2 regions of the Shewanella spartinae genome follow, and region 2 is predicted to be linked to the other one. Evidence: predicted binding sites of a transcription regulator. Region 2 holds the regulator's gene; the other holds the start of a gene.
The links. Region 2 encodes MetJ, which represses methionine synthesis genes. Its sites were predicted from a motif close to TAGACGTCTAGACGTCTA; they were not measured.

Region 1: msrA (peptide-methionine (S)-S-oxide reductase MsrA) is a predicted target of MetJ. The motif match lies at 1,995-2,012, and genes of this name have one in related genera.

The regions. Positions count from the first base shown of each region.
Region 1 is NZ_CP080418.1:2,223,145-2,226,353, forward strand. It holds gene pgm (phosphoglucomutase (alpha-D-glucose-1,6-bisphosphate-dependent)) at 1-1,226, shown strand, start outside; gene msrA (peptide-methionine (S)-S-oxide reductase MsrA) at 1,412-1,891, opposite strand; gene astE (succinylglutamate desuccinylase) at 2,226-3,209, shown strand, end outside.
Region 2 is NZ_CP080418.1:581,868-585,076, forward strand. It holds gene K0I31_RS02615 (conjugal transfer protein TraF) at 1-871, shown strand, start outside; gene K0I31_RS02620 (sulfite exporter TauE/SafE family protein) at 933-1,673, opposite strand; gene metJ (met regulon transcriptional regulator MetJ) at 1,752-2,066, opposite strand; gene metB (cystathionine gamma-synthase) at 2,291-3,209, shown strand, end outside.

The DNA.
Region 1 (3,209 bases), 1.6 Mb from region 2:
TCACGCCATCTCACAATCCGCCTCAAGATGGTGGCATCAAATATAATCCCCCCCATGGCGGACCCGCCGAAGGCGGTATTACGGCCTGGGTCGAGCTGCGCGCCAACGAGTATCTGGCGAAGCAGTTAGAAGGGGTTAAGCGCCTGACCTATTCAGTGGCGGTTACGACCAGTCTTATTCAAGAGCGCGATCTGATGGCGGATTATGTCGAAGATCTCGAGCAGGTGATCAACATGCAGGCCATTAAGCAGGCCGGCATTCGCATTGGCGTCGATCCCCTCGGCGGCTCAGGAATTCACTATTGGGCCAAGATTGCCGAGCGCTATGGGCTGGATATTACCCTAGTGAACGATCGCATCGATCCCGCCTTTGGTTTTATGCCCCTGGATAAGGATGGCAAGATCCGTATGGACTGCTCATCGCCCTATGCCATGGCGGGTCTGTTGGCCCATCAGGATGCCTTTGATATCTGTGTCGGTAACGACCCCGATTACGACAGGCACGGTATTGTGTGCCCGGGCAGCGGCCTGATGAACCCAAACCATTATCTGGCGGTGGCTATCGAGTATCTCTTGTCCCATCGCCCGCAGTGGTCTGCCGATCTTAAGATAGGCAAGACACTGGTCTCCAGCGCCATGATAGATAAGGTGTGCTTAGAGCGGTCTCGCAGCCTCTGTGAGGTGCCGGTTGGCTTTAAATGGTTCGTCGACGGCCTGGCCGATGGCAGCTTCGCCTTCGGCGGTGAAGAGAGTGCCGGCGCCGCCTTCCTACGTCGTGACGGCGGCAGTTGGTGTACCGATAAAGATGGTTTCATCCTGGCGCTGCTGGCGGCAGAGATACTGGCGGTAACGGGTAAGACGCCGGCTAAGCTTTACGCCGAGATGGTTGAGCGTCACGGCGAGAGTTTCTACAAGCGTATCGACTCGCCGGTTAACCCTAAACGTAAGGCTAAGTTTAATCAGTTGGTGAGCGCGCCCCTGAATGTCAGCGATATTGGCTGTGAAGCCATGGCTGGAGATGCCATCCTCGAGGTGCTGACCCATGCCCCGGGCAATGGCGCGGCTATCGGCGGCATCAAGGTAGTGACCGAAAATGCTTGGTTCGCCGCACGCCCATCGGGCACTGAGGCGTTGTTTAAGCTCTATGGCGAAAGTTTTGTCAGCGAGGCGCATCTCGAGCAGGTGCTCGAGCAGGCCCAGCAGATGATAGAGCGGCTCTTGGCCTAATCGAAGTTGGCCTAGTTCGTTAGCCTAGTTCGTTGGACTAGTTCGTTAGACTAACAGGCTCTTGGATAAACCTTAGTCGGTTACTCCATGGAATCTTAATTCTTAGTACAGATCAAAAAAGCCAGTGATTCACTGGCTTTTTTTGTGGGCGTAACTTGCATCGAGCTGCTTGGAATAACCAAGCGCTAGTAGGTGAGGTGACAGCTAGGCAAGTTGTTCTTTTCTAGATAGTTCTGATGATACTCCTCCGCCTTATGGAAGGTGAGCACTGGGACTATCTCAGTCACTATGGGTCTAAGCCCCCATTTACCGCTGCGGGCGAGGGCCAACTTTGAAGCTTCGGCCTGTTCCTTCTGGGTCTTGTCGTGGAAGAAGATGGCGCTGCGATACTGACTGCCGATATCGCCGCCCTGCATATTGAGCATGGTGGGATTATGGTTACTCCAGAACACGGCCAGCAGATCGTCGAAGCTCACCTTGGTCTCGTCAAACTCGACCTGTACCACCTCGGCGTGCCCGGTTGTGCCAGTCTTAACCTCTTTATAGGTGGTCGCCTTGTCATCACCGCCCATATAGCCACAGGTGGCAGAGGTAACGCCGTCTATCTGCTTGAAAAAATACTCTACGCCCCAGAAACAGCCTGCGCCAAATGTTGCTAATGCCATGGTTGACCTCTTCTCGATTAACGCTTATCTATCTTTTGTTCATCTAGATAACCAATTATCTAGTGTCTAAATTATCTAACGAATCGTCTAGTCCAGTTAATTTTATACGTTTAGATGGCTAGACGGCTTTATTCTGTATTATCTGATTAACGAATGCAACAGGGAAAATATGCGGCGATCGACTGGCCCGCGTGGTCGTCGACTCGCTTAAGTGTTACTATGCTGGCCAACTGATAATAATGCTAATAAATCCAAGGAGTCGCTATCTTTCAGGCCTACAAGGTGGGCGCTGTGATGGTGATGCAGTAAGGAGTTTGCAGTGCAAGACACCCTGATGTTGTCGAAAGACTTTTTGCAATTGACACTAGACAATCCTGTCGGCCTCGAGGCGTTTGAATTTACCCTGGGGCAACACACACAGGTGTCGGTATGGGATACCGGCGTCATCCAATTTGAGCCACTCACTAAGCATGAAACTGATCAAGAGGGCGAGCTAGATGGAAAGGAAGATGCGCTTAAGAGCATAGTGCTTTCCTCGGCGGTGCACGGTAATGAGACGGCGCCTATCGAGCTGTGTGATCAGCTTATTACTGTGCTGCTATCTGAGACGCTGATCGCCCGTCATCGGGTGCTGTTTCTAATCGGTAACCCACCTGCAATACTCAATGGCACACGTTTCGTCGAAGAGAACCTCAATCGTCTCTTCAGCGGTGCCCATGCCAAGGGTGAGAGCAATGCCGAGCGGGTACGTGCTAAGAAGCTGGAGCAGTATGTGGATCGCTTCTTTAACGCGGCGCCCGAAGGCGGCAGTCGTTATCACTACGACCTGCACACGGCAATTCGCGCCTCTAAGCATGAGAAGTTTGCCATCTACCCTTATCCCCATGGCGAGCCCTATAGCGGTGAGCAGATCATGTTCCTGGCCGCCTGCGGCATCAAGACAGTGCTGTTCCACCACGAACCTACGACCACCTTTAGTTACTTCTCGGCCCACGGTTATCAGGCACACGCCTTTACCATAGAGCTGGGCAAGGTGATGCCTATGGGGCAGAACGATATGACCCGCTTTATCGCGGTCAAGGAGATGCTGACTCGTCTGGTAAGCGGCCGCGATCTCGAGCTCGGTGAGTTTGACCCGAGTCAGGTGAATCTGTATCAGGTTAATCGCTCAATCAATAAGCAATTTGACGACTTTAGCTTTACCTTTGCCGACGACGTAGAGAATTTTACGGCGTTTCCAAGAGGTTATATATTGGCTAAGGATGGCGGGACTGAGATTAAGGTCGAGGCCGAATCTGAGTCCATCGTGTTTCCCAAC
Region 2 (3,209 bases):
TTACCGCGACATGCTGGTCGCCGATCTCAAGTCCCTTGATGGTGAGAATGCCTATGGCAGCGTGGGGCTAGGTTTCTCCGTGGTTTTACCGACCAAGCGCATGCCTATGTCGATCTTTTACAAGACCTATATCGATGCGGTGAGCGTGGCGGTGATCGAGGACAGCGACATAGACGCCCTGACTAATCTCGATCCTAACAATCCGCCTGCCGTCACCGATCTGGATTCGCAGGGGGCCGTGGTCGCCGGTGCCATCTCTGATCTTGGTGTGGCCCTCAGCTTCCCGCTGTCGATCGTCAACATGCCGGTCGCCGTCGGTATCTCGCCCAAGCTGCAGCGCATCGACACCTATAACTATGTGGTCAGCGCCAACAACTTTGACGCCGATGATTTCGACGACAACAAGTACCGCAACGATGATACCGTGGCAAACCTGGATATTGGCGTGGCCATTCAGCCACTCGAACGCATGACCATAGGCCTGTCGGGACGTAACCTGGTGAGCCAGAAACTGGACACCGTCGAGGCGATGGGACGCAAGTTTACCTACCGTGTCGAGGCCCTCTATACCTTAGGTGTGGCCTATGATTGGGATAACTTCAGCCTGACGACAGATGTGGATCTTAATGGTCATAAGCGATTCGATGAGATAGGCGAGACCCAGTATTGGCGCCTGGGCGGCGAGATGAGGGCGACCGATTGGCTGGCCCTGCGTGTCGGCTATCGCCACGACATGAAAGATACCAGCAGTAATCTCTATACCCTGGGCACGGGCTTTACCATAGGCCGCTCCTTTAATCTGGATCTCACCGGTCTGGTGGGCACAGATGACGCCGTGGGCGGGGTGATTCAGACCTCCTATCATTTCTAGGATAGGTTTTTTAGAAACAAGAAGGCCGGCTATGATGCCGGCCTTCTTTTGAGCCTAGGTGTTAGAGCAGGGCACTTAAGGACTTGGCGGCCAGCAAGATGGCGCTCAGGCTACAGAGCACCAGCGTCATGATGCGGGTCTTATTCTTGTCTATGCGTCCCACCAGGCGATTGGCCATCAGGTAACCCAGCAGCACAGAGGGGAGCAGCAGCGCCGAGCAGTAGAAGTGATGCAGGGTCAGTAGACCCGTAAGCCCCAGGATCACTATGGCGATGGTGGAGCTGAAGATGAAGAAGGCCGACAGGGCCGCGCGAAACTGCTTGGCATCTTTACCCGAGAGCAGTATGGCCAGCGGTGGTCCGCCGATAGCGGCGATGTTGCCGAAGATCCCCGAGATCACCCCGGCGATAAACAGGCTGCGGCGGTTGACCACTAAGTTGAGCCGCATCAGGCTCAGCAGTACGGCGATGGCCACGATGATGGCGATAGTCATGCCGAGCACGTCCTGGGGGGCGACCATGAGCAGGCCGGCGCCGATCAGTCCGCCGGGGATGCGTCCCAGCAAGGCATATTGCAGGCCGTTGAATTCCAGGGCGCCACGCTCGCGGATCAGGGTCAGCAGGGCGATAGAGAAGCCCATCAGGATCACCGGCGCAGGCACCAGAGACGGTTCGATAAGGTAGAGCAGAGGCGCGGCGACGACTGCCATGCCGAAACCGATCAGGCTCTGGGTGAGGGCGCCGACGAAGACGATAAGCGAGGCTAGCGCCAGAATATGGGGATCGAGCGGAAGTGCAGGCACTGCAATGTTCCAGGCTAAGGTTGAAAACTAAAAGAGGGACCGCCTAGCGATCCCTCTATCGATTCGTGTGTGAGTGGATCACTCCATCTCTTCCCACTCTATGCCCATCTCGGTCATCAGACGTTTGACTTCGGCTGGGATGCTATCTGGCTTGTCTTTAGACAGGTCATCGTCTTGGGGGAGTGGTTGACCGGTGTAGGCGTGCAGGAAGGCCTCGCACAGCAGCTCGCTGTTAGTGGCGTGACGCAAGTTGTTGACCTGGCGCCGGGTGCGTTCGTCGGTTAACACCTTAAGCACCTTAAGAGGAATAGAGACAGTGATCTTCTTTACCTGCTCATTCTTCTTACCATGTTCAGCATAGGGGCTGATATAATCGCCATTCCACTCAGTCATTGACTCACCTGTAAATTCTAAAATTCGGTGCAGATTTTAAACCCTTACAAATTACAGTCAAATTATTGCCTCGAATTTTTGGCAAATGCAAATAGATTTCTAAATGTTTGGACGTCTAAACGTCCAAAAGTTGTTGACGCCCACTACCGGCTTAGGTACATTTAGACGTCCAGACATCTCTTTTGTCCGAGGTGCCTGCCCAGATCCATATTGAGGAGTTGAAGATGACAGCGCGTAAACTAGCCACCGCCGCCGTACGACGAGGCATAGAGTCAGACACTCAGCACGGTGCCGTGGTGCCGCCTATCTATCTGTCGACAAACTACTCGTTTGAAGGGCATCAACAGCCGCGGGCGTTCGATTACAGCCGTTCCGGTAATCCGACCCGCTCCATTCTCGGCGATGCGATTGCCGAACTGGAACAAGGGGCGACCGGCGTGGTGACCTGCACCGGCATGGCCGCCATCACCCTGGTGACCAGCCTGTTAGGCCCAGAGGATCTGCTGGTGGTGCCCCACGATTGCTATGGCGGCAGCTATCGTCTCTTCACCAACCTGGCCAAGAAGGGCGCCTTTAGGCTCCTGGTGGTGGATCAAACCGATGAGCGTGCGCTTGAGCAGGCGCTGACCCAGTCACCCAAGGTGGTGTGGCTGGAGACCCCCTCTAACCCGCTGCTGCGAGTAGTCGATATCGAGGCCATCGCTCAGGCGAGCCATAAGGTGGGCGCTCAGGTGGTGGTGGACAACACCTTCCTCTCTCCTGTGTTACAACAGCCGCTGTTGCTGGGGGCCGATATCGTGGTGCACTCCACCACCAAATATATCAATGGTCACAGCGATGTGGTGGGCGGCGCCGTGGTGGCCAAAGACCCTGAGGTGGGCGAGCTGCTGCACTGGTGGTCGAACACCCTAGGTCTCACCGGGTCAGCCTTCGACAGCTACCTGACCCTGAGGGGGCTGAGAACCCTGGCGGTGCGCATTCGTGAACACCAAGCCAACGCTCAGAAGGTATTGGCACTGCTTTGTGACCACAAGGCGGTGGAAAAAGTGTATTATCCGGGGCTTGCCGAGCATCCAGGCCATGAAATTGCGGCCAGACAGCAGAAGGGCTTCGGCGCTATGCTGAGTTTTGAATTAAAAGGTG